DNA from 3 places in the Mucilaginibacter sp. SG538B genome. Region 2 is predicted to be linked to each of the others. Evidence: riboswitches for the same ligand, from Rfam matches in the RefSeq annotation. Region 2 holds a riboswitch; each other region holds the start of a gene.
The links. A riboswitch is a leader RNA that binds a small molecule or an ion and turns the genes downstream of it on or off. The one in region 2 is predicted to bind S-adenosylmethionine.

Region 1 (3,281 bases), on a different contig from region 2:
ATATTTACAGTCGCTCATCGAACCCCAATCGTCACGCACTGGAGCATGTGCTGGCAAAGTTAGAGGGAGGTGTTGAAGCAGCTTGCTTTTCATCAGGTAATGCGGCCGGGATGTCGGTATTTCAATCATTGGAGCCGGGCACCCATATAATTGCGCCGGATGATATGTATCATGGCTTACGTAATCAGCTTAAAACCCTTTTTGCCGGGATCCTTACCTTCGATTTTATTGATGTAAACGATACCGGGGTTTTACAACAGCACATCAAGCCCGAAACAGGTTTGATCTGGATTGAAACACCTTCAAACCCCCTGCTTAAAATAACCGATATTAAAAAGGTGGTTGCTATTGCCAAAGCAAAGGGCATTAAAGTTTTGTGCGATAATACATTTGCCACCCCTATGTGCCAGCGACCACTTGAGCTGGGCGCGGATATGGTTATGCACTCAGTCACCAAATATTTTGGCGGACATAGCGACCTGATGGGCGGCGTGTTGATCACGGCCGAAAAGAATGATTGGTGGACAAAAATCCGCCAGGTGCAGGAAATGGGTGGCGCAATCCCCTCGCCTATGGATTGTTATTACCTGGTACGCAGTATTAAAACTTTACCATACCGTGTAAAAGGCCACGTACAAAATGCACAGTTATTAGCCGAATACCTTGAACAGCATCCCAATGTTGAACAGGTAATGTACCCCGGTTTGCCCTCGCACCCGCAGCATGAGATAGCTAAAGATCAGATGCTGGCTTTTGGTGGCATGTTATCTTTTACTATTAAGGGCGATGAGAACGACACGCATAACATCATCAATAAACTGAAACTATTTATCAAAGCTACCAGCCTTGGTGGTGTTGAAAGCCTAATAGAACACCGCGCTACTGTTGAAGGCCCGGATACCAAAACACCACGTAACCTGCTAAGGGTTTCAGTTGGGCTGGAACATATTGACGATTTGATTGCCGATATGAAGCAGGCCCTTGCTTAGGCCTTTTAAGGTGAAAGGATAAAGGTCAAAGGCGAAAGGTATAAGCTGTCATGTGAATTTAAAAATTCCGTATTCACAAAACCTTTAACCTTTCGCCTTTTGCCTTTCACCTCAAAATAAACCTTTCACCTTAAAAAGAAATAAAATTTGGTATATTACCTCACAATCCCTTATATTCGCAACATTATTTGGTAGTGATACCAACGTCGATCAATCCTCCGCACATAGTTCGGGTTTTGATTTATAAAGAAGCGGCGAGAGATCAGGCTCAATGACCCGCTGGCAACCCTTCAATGTTGAAGAAGGTGCCAATTCCTGTCCCGGCAAATAACACCGGGGAATATAAATTTATAACCATGAAAAGTTTAATTAAATTTACGCAACGCAACACTTTTTACACCGCAAACGGTAACATACAACATATTAGCTCCCCTATTAGCTGTATTTGTATGTGTTGCTGCTGTTGATGCTTAGCACGCTCCTATTTTCATTTTCTGAAAAGCGTGTTGTTAAACCGGTTGTTTTTGAACCGGCTTTCCAAATTCATCTAAACATTCAAAATCTAAATTAAACACATTAAAAAATTACAACTATGTCTGCCTTAAAATTCGAAACCTTACAATTACATGCCGGCCAGGAAGTTGACCCAACAACAGGTTCACGTGCTGTGCCCATTTATCAAACTACTTCATACGTATTTAACAGCGCCGAACATGGCGCCAACCTGTTTGCGCTGAAAGAGTTTGGTAACATCTATACCCGCATCATGAACCCTACTACCGATGTGTTTGAAAAACGCATCGCGGCGTTAGAGGGCGGTGTGGTTGCGCTGGCAACAGCCTCTGGCCAGGCATCCCAATTCCTTGCCCTTAATAATATTTTACAGGTTGGCGATAACTTTGTTACTTCACCTTTCCTGTACGGCGGCACCTATAACCAGTTTAAAGTAGCTTTCAAACGCCTGGGTATCGAAGTACGCTTTGCCAAAGATGATACAGCAGCCAATATCGAAGCGCTCATTGATGGCAAAACAAAAGCCATCTTTTTGGAAACAATAGGTAACCCGGGCTTTACCATTGCCGATTTTGAAAAGCTGAGCGAAGTTGCCAAAAGGCATGACCTTCCGCTAATTGTTGATAATACTTTTGGTGCCGGTGGTTACCTCTTCCGTCCTATTGAACATGGCGCTAATGTGGTTGTGGAGTCAACAACCAAATGGATTGGCGGGCATGGTACCAGTATTGGCGGTGTTATTATCGATGCAGGCAATTACAATTGGGGTAACGGCAAATTCCCGCAATTTACCGAACCATCTGAAGGTTACCACGGGTTGATATTTAACGATGTATTTGGCATTGGGGGCCCGTTTGGCAATATCCAGTTTATTATCCGTGCCCGTGTGGAAGGTTTGAGGGATTTCGGCCCCTCTCAGGCACCATTTAATTCATGGTTGAATATCCAGGGGTTGGAAACGCTTTCTCTGCGTGTACAACGTCACGTTGATAATGCCCTGCAACTGGCTAAATGGTTGGAGCAGCACCCACAGGTGGCAAGCGTAAATTACCCGGGACTGGAATCATCGCCATATCATGACTTAGCTAAAAAGTATTTAAAAAACGGTTTTGGGGGCGTACTATCGTTCGAAATTAAAGGGAGCAAAGAACAGGCCAGCCGCTTGATCAATAACCTTAAATTGGTGAGCCATTTAGCCAATGTTGGCGACGCAAAAACACTCATCATCCAGCCATCGGCAACCACGCATCAGCAATTATCTGATGAAGAGCAATTAGCTGCCGGTGTTACACCTGCATCATTGCGCGTGGCTGTTGGTATTGAACATATTGATGATATTAAAGCCGATTTTGAACAGGCTTTTGCAAAAATTAAGCAAGGTGAGGGTGAGTTAGTATAACAATGTATAGTTTTTTTAAGTGATATAGTAAACGTTACGTGTAGTTAAGTCTTAAGTTCTAAGTATTTAGTCTTAAGCCGGAAAATTGAAACTTCGACTTGAGACTTTAAACTAAAGACTTTCGACTTAACACAGCGTGACAAATAACAGAATGAACGCAGAGATATTTAAATACACTGATACTTTTGAATTTGAATCGGGCCGTACAATTGAAGGTTTAGAAATAGGTTTTCACACTTATGGCCGGTTAAATAAGGAAAAAAATAATGTTGTTTGGGTTTGCCATGCGCTTACTGCCAACAGCGATGTATTTGACTGGTGGAAAGGGCTTATTGGCGAGGGTTATTTTTTTAACCCGGAAGAGCATTTTATAGTTTGCG
Region 2 (3,281 bases):
AACGATAATATCCTGTCTATTTCCAGCCGTTATAACATTTCCTCACGGCACCTTAATACCCTTTTTTCGCAGTATACAGGTTTACCGCCAAAATTATTTTACAAAATAAACCGCTTTCAGCATAGCCTTAACCTGGTTAGCGCTAATGAAGAAAAGCTAACGAATGTAGCCTACAGCGCCGGTTATTTTGACCAGGCACATTTTATAAAGGAATTTAAGCTTTTTACAGGTTTTACACCTAACTCATTTGCTGCTCAGGCGTCGCCTATAAACCAGGCGTTAGCGGGCAGTTAATACTCTTCCGTTTTATACAATTTTGGGCTATTCGAGCCACATAGTTTTGCTGATATAAAAAAAACAACAAAATGAAATCAGCAAAAACACCACAGGAGGTGCACGCGGTACTTGCAGCCGCTTTTAACACCAAAGATGTAAATGTAGTTATGAATGTGTATGATGCCAACGGTATTATTTTTCCCGAGCCGGGAAAAGAAGTATCAGGCAAGGCTCAATTTGAACAGGCCGTTAAAAGCATCTGTGCGGTTCCGGGAGTAATGGAAATCAAAACCGTTTACTGTCTGCAATCGGGCGATGTAGCGGTAGGCCGGTCGGAGTGGAGCGTCACCGACAATGGCAAAACACAGATTGCCGCAAAAGGGATAGAGTTAATGAAACAACAACCCGACGGCAGCTGGAAAATTGTCATCGATCATGCATTCGGAGCTGAGGCTAATCTCGTAGCCTGATTTTCTCTATCTGAAACAAAAAATGACCGGATTTATCCGGCCATTTTTTGTTTCACCTTTCACTAATCTCTTCCGTTTTATACAATTTTTAGAAAAGCGCCCAGCCTAATTTTGAGAATAAAATAAAAACAAGAACATGAAAAATAGATTCAATGAATTTTTAGCCCTGCATCATCAAACCGAACCTTTACAAGTTGGCAATGTATGGAATGCACAAAGCGCCCAGGTTTATGATAAATTAAATTTTAAAGCAATCGGCACATCAAGCGCGGCTGTTGCCAGCTCATTAGGCTTTGCAGATGGCGAAGAGATGAGTTTTGAGGATTACCTTTTTGTTGTTAAACGCATAGCTGCAACAACATCAGCCATGCTAACAGTCGACCTTGAAGGTGGTTATGGTGAAACACCGGAGGCTATCTGCAGTAACATCACAAAACTATATAATATTGGTGTTGTGGGTATCAATATAGAGGATTCGATAGTGGTGAATGGCCAGCGAAGTATTGTTGGTGCCGAAGGCTTTGCCACAAAACTTAAACAGATAACTGCATTGTTAACCGCCACAGGGGTAGAGGTATTTATAAATGTAAGGACCGATTCCTTTCTGCTTGGTTTATCTAACGCACTGGAAGACGCTTTGACCCGTACTAAACTTTACCAGGGTGCAGGTGTGCATGGTTTGTTTTTTCCGTGCATTACCCAAATAGCAGATATTGAAAAAATAACGGCCTTATCGCGCCTCCCGGTTAGCGTAATGTGTATGCCTGGCCTTCCGGATTTTAAAGCGTTGCAAAATGCGGGCATTAAAAGGATTAGCGCAGGCCCATTTTTGAATATGAACATCTACCGGTCACTGGAAAATTTGATCGAAAAAATAACAGCCGAAAATAGCTTTGCAGCCCTTTTTAACGGGACTGCCAGTTAACAGGCGAATAAAAGTGCTAAATAATTAAAAACCTAATTGCCTTGTTTTACCTTATTATAAGGTAGTTTAATAATCTACAAAATAAGTTTAGGTTAAAGTCCCGGCAGCGAACGTTAGGGACTTTTTGTTGTTATGGAATTTATCTTCAAAAAGTTTCAGCTACTCCAATCAGTAAACAAATTCTGTAAATAAGCCTGCAGAATTTTAAAGTGTTAATTCATTTTATTGCAATAATTATATAAAGTCTATGGTTTTAGTAGAATTTATATATATTTGCATCGTCAAATCGGTTCTTTGAATATTTTAATTATCAAGAAAGACTGAGGGAAAGGCCCTGTGATGTCTTAGCAACCTGTAAGCCCACTGTTATAAAGGTGCTAATTCCTGTCTGCCCAAAATAGGGTAGAAAAGATAATGTAATACGCTATGGCCTTGTATAGTGCAAGGTGTTGTATACTTCTTTTCCCTCTTCATTTTTCTTGCTAATTAAAATATTGAAAATATCACCGGGATGATATTACGGTTTAACCTGTATAGCAATGAACATTAAACAATTACTTTTTACCTGTTTGCTTTTCATAACAACATTGCCGGCTGTTGCGCAGATCACCAAGGCAATTGATCCGACAGCTGACGACCGCGGTTATATCATAAAAACCGGTGATCTTGCTCCTGCCGATTTTGAGCTCGTATTGACCAATGGTACAAAAACTTCTTTAACGAAGTTGCATGGTAAGGTGGTTATCCTGCAGTTTACCGCAAGCTGGTGCAGCGTATACAGAGAAGAAATGCCGCATTTGGAAAAAGAGATCTGGCAGGCTTATAAAGATAAAGGCCTTGTGTTAATAGGCGTTGACCGCGATGAACCGCTCAACAAAGTAAAAAGTTTTCACCAGGTCATGAATATAAGCTATCCGTTGGCACTCGATCCTGGTGCTGAGATTTTTGGCCGGTTTGCCAGCAAAAAGAGCGGTGTTACCCGCAATGTGGTTATCGGTCGGGATGGGAAAATTGTTTACCTCACCCGCTTGTACGATAAACAGGAATTTGCGTCCATGTTAAAAGCTGTGGACGCTTTGGTAAACAACAAAACAGCGTCCATCAATTAAAAAGAATCTATCAGTACTTATTTAATACCCGTTTTATGAAAACAGAATCTACTTTTTTACACAAGAAAACTTTCGTTTCGGAAAGCCAGTCAATCTGCAAATCCTTCTGTCTCAATATGCAAAGCATGCATTGTTGCTGTTAATCATTTACAGCATGCATGGTGTTTAAATGCGGGCTTGCTGCAGTTTGTCTTAGCTTAATAATTACCATCCCCTAATCAATTCTTTACAGTTACGATAGGCTTATGAGCCGGGCAAATTATGCCCGCTAAGGCGATAGCCATGTCTTTTGTACCGGTAAAGGCATCAAAAATTAATCTCAATTATTAATTATCATGTTAAAAATTTACAAGCTATTACTGGCAATTATATTGCCTTTTATTCTCGTCCAGACGGTTGCGGGGCAATCCGTTAAAATAAGCGGGGAGGTAACCGCCAAATCCGATGGGTTGCCGTTGCCGGGTGTCAGCGTATCTGTTAAAGGTAAAACCACGGGCGCAC
Region 3 (3,281 bases), on a different contig from region 2:
CATTATAAAAAAAAATAAACTGAATTTGAAGATGTGTTGATTTGGAAATTTGAAGATGCTTGTATTCGATAAATTCTCAAATTCAAAAAATTCGGGTTCAGACAATTTGAAATCAAAAACATGCACGATATTGAACCATATTACCGCTGGAGAGATGATTACGTGGCATCGGAAGATGAGTTTTCGCCTTTTTATGCGACAGAATACAGCGAATTTGAATTTGACAAGCAGGTATACAATTACCTGCTGCACCCACAATGGGACTCATTCGGCTCCAATACCCTTTATTTAAAAGTACTTTTTGCCGATTATGATAAAGGCTATACCATCATTGAGCTGATAGGCGAATGGAATGATGCCATCAATAACGACATTATGCTGCTGAAGCGTGAGCTGCTCGACCTGATGATAGATAATGGCATCAGTCATTTTATCCTGATCGGCGAAAACGTACTCAACTTTCATTCAAGCGATGATTGCTATTACGAAGAGTGGTTCCAGGACGTGGAAGACGGCTGGATAGCAGGCATCAACTTCCGCGAACACGTGATAGACGAATTTAAACACAGCAATATCGACTATTACATCAATTTTGGCGGCGAACTCGATAGCCTTGGCTGGCGCACCCTGAAACCCATACAGGTTTTCAAAAAGGTTGAAGAGCAGTTGATGCGCCGTTTGAATTGAGGGTTACAGAGTCAAGAAGCAGGAAGAACAGAAATCAAGACTGCAAGAATCAAGAGTCAAGAGACAAGACATTTCGGAAAACTTTCCTGTTTCTTGACTCTTGATTCTTGCAGTCTTGCTTCTTCATGCTGTATTCACCTTTTATTTATATATTCGTACTATAATTTTTAACACAAAATGGAATTTAAAGAATCTAAATACAACTTCGATAATGTAATCGAAGTTAGGGATCAATCAGAAGTTGCTTCACGCAGGTTTATGGCCGGCGTTTTCAGCTGGATGTTCGTTGCGCTTGGCGTATCAGCAATAACAGTTTATCTATTTTTAAATATGGGCCTGATCAGTCTGATCGTTGCACCAACAGGCGGCCTTACGGGTTTTGGCTATTTTGCGCTGTTTTCGCCACTGGCGTTTTCATTGGTAATGCAATTTGGCTATAACCGAATCTCTTATCCGGTATTGGTGCTGCTTTTCGTAGCTTATGCAACACTTATTGGCATCAGCTTAAGTTTGATATTTCTGATCTACACATCTGCATCAATATTGGGTGTTTTCATTACCGCATCAGTAACTTTCGGTATTATGGGCATTGCCGGTTATACTACCCAGATGGATTTAACAAAGTTTGGTTCAATCATGTACATCCTGTTCATTGGGATTTTTGTAGCTTCATTAGCTAACTTCTTTATGCACAGCGAACAAATGAGTTACATCATCAGCTACATAGGCATAGCTGTATTTACTGGTTTAACTGCCTACTATATGCAAATGTTAAAACGCATTGGAGCAGGTATTGAATACGGTGATGCAAGCTCGAAAAAACTGGCCCTGATGGGTGCGCTAACATTGTACATCACACTGATCAACCTGTTTTTTATGCTCCTCCGTTTATTCGGCAGAAGAAGATAATCTCATTAAGAAATTCAATCATAAAGCTGCCTCCGCAAAAGGCGGCTTTTTTTGTTTAACAATGTGGCTTAGGCATGATATTTAGCGTATGTTATATACTTGCAAATGATAACTTTATTGCGCAACTTTGCACTGCTTATGGAGAAAGACGGAGGGATTAGACCCTGCGATGTCTTAGCAACCTGTGCTTCACAAGGTGCTACATTCTACCAGGCAGCAATTACGCGCCCGGACAGATAAGCGAAAGTCATAACAACACCCGACTTTTCGAGATAAGCTGTATTTAGATTTGAGATATTAGACGTGAGATTTGAGATAGCTTCGGCTCTTTCAATCGCCTGTTTAATGTCTTTTTATCAGATATATGAGGTGAAAGACATGATGTTTTAGCAAGGTTCTCTCCGCTAAAATCTCACGTCTCAAATCTCATATCTCACATCTCAAAAAATGGACATTAGAAAAGAATTACAGAAACGCATACTGGTGATTGACGGAGCAATGGGTACCATGATTCAAAGGTACCAGCTTACCGAGAAGGATTTTCGTGGCGAGCGTTTTCGCGATCATCATAGCGACCTGCAGGGCAATAACGACCTGCTCAATATCACGCGCCCTGATATTATCAAAGCCATCCATGCCGAATACCTGGATGCCGGTGCGGATATCATTGAAACTAACACTTTCAGCACACAGGTAATTTCCCTTGCCGATTATCACCTGGAAGAACTGGCTTATGAACTAAGCTACGAAGGTGCGCGTATAGCCCGCGAAGTAGCCGACGAATATACCCGGCATAACCCCGAAAAACCGCGCTTTGTTGCCGGTGCCATCGGGCCAACAAACCGCACTGCGTCTTTGTCGCCAGATGTAAACGATCCGGGATACCGCGCCGTTACGTTTGATGACCTGGCCGAAGCTTACTATGACCAGGTACGGGGTTTGGTTGACGGTGGTTCGCACCTGTTGTTGGTTGAAACCATATTTGATACCCTTAATGCCAAAGCTGCGCTGTTTGCCATAAAACGTTATGAGCAGGAATGTAAAGCTGCAGGTAAGGATTTTCCCGCTTTCAGGGATTCGGGCGGTATCATGATCTCAGGTACTATTACCGATGCTTCAGGCCGTACCCTTTCCGGGCAAACTGTCGAAGCTTTCTGGAACTCGATAAGCCATGCCAACCTGCTATCGGTAGGCCTAAACTGCGCTTTGGGTGCCCGGGAAATGCGCCCGCACCTTGCCGAACTTTCTGAAAAAGCAGGCGTATTTATTTCGGCCTATCCAAACGCCGGCTTACCCAACGAGTTTGGCCAGTACGACGAAACTCCGCATGAAACCGCTCACCAGGTTGATGATTTTATCAAAGCCGGCCTGGTTAATATTGTTGGTGGCTGCTGCGGTACCACACCCGAGCATATTAAGTGCATTGCCGATAAGGCTGCCAAATATCCGCCCCGCCCTATCCCTCAAATTGAGCCGGATATGCGCCTGAGCGGCCTGGAAGCGGTCACCATTAAACCCGAAAGCATTTTTGTAAACGTGGGCGAACGCACCAACATTACCGGTTCCCCTAAGTTTTCCAAATTGATCCTTGCCGAAGATTATGAGGCAGCTCTAAGTGTTGCCCTGCAACAGGTGGAAGGCGGCGCGCAGGTCATCGATATTAACATGGATGAGGGCATGATTGA

Region 1: linked by a shared signal. The riboswitch ahead of FHW88_RS16180 (O-acetylhomoserine aminocarboxypropyltransferase/cysteine synthase family protein) and the one ahead of FHW88_RS02915 (TlpA disulfide reductase family protein) in region 2 are both predicted to bind S-adenosylmethionine.
Region 3: linked by a shared signal. The riboswitch ahead of metH (methionine synthase) and the one ahead of FHW88_RS02915 (TlpA disulfide reductase family protein) in region 2 are both predicted to bind S-adenosylmethionine.

The regions. Positions count from the first base shown of each region.
Region 1 is NZ_JABMJI010000003.1:1,552-4,832, forward strand. Features, by position in the region: gene FHW88_RS16175 (trans-sulfuration enzyme family protein) at 1-989, shown strand, start outside; SAM riboswitch class I at 1,228-1,338, shown strand; gene FHW88_RS16180 (O-acetylhomoserine aminocarboxypropyltransferase/cysteine synthase family protein) at 1,582-2,901, shown strand; gene metX (homoserine O-acetyltransferase family protein) at 3,053-3,281, shown strand, end outside.
Region 2 is NZ_JABMJI010000001.1:747,991-751,271, forward strand. Features, by position in the region: gene FHW88_RS02900 (helix-turn-helix domain-containing protein) at 1-294, shown strand, start outside; gene FHW88_RS02905 (YybH family protein) at 366-746, shown strand; gene FHW88_RS02910 (isocitrate lyase/phosphoenolpyruvate mutase family protein) at 883-1,671, shown strand; SAM riboswitch class I at 1,976-2,089, shown strand; gene FHW88_RS02915 (TlpA disulfide reductase family protein) at 2,211-2,780, shown strand; gene FHW88_RS02920 (SusC/RagA family TonB-linked outer membrane protein) at 3,116-3,281, shown strand, end outside.
Region 3 is NZ_JABMJI010000002.1:1,367,223-1,370,503, reverse strand. Features, by position in the region: gene murQ (N-acetylmuramic acid 6-phosphate etherase) at 1-18, shown strand, start outside; gene FHW88_RS15465 (hypothetical protein) at 121-687, shown strand; gene FHW88_RS15460 (Bax inhibitor-1/YccA family protein) at 865-1,596, shown strand; SAM riboswitch class I at 1,730-1,839, shown strand; gene metH (methionine synthase) at 2,044-3,281, shown strand, end outside.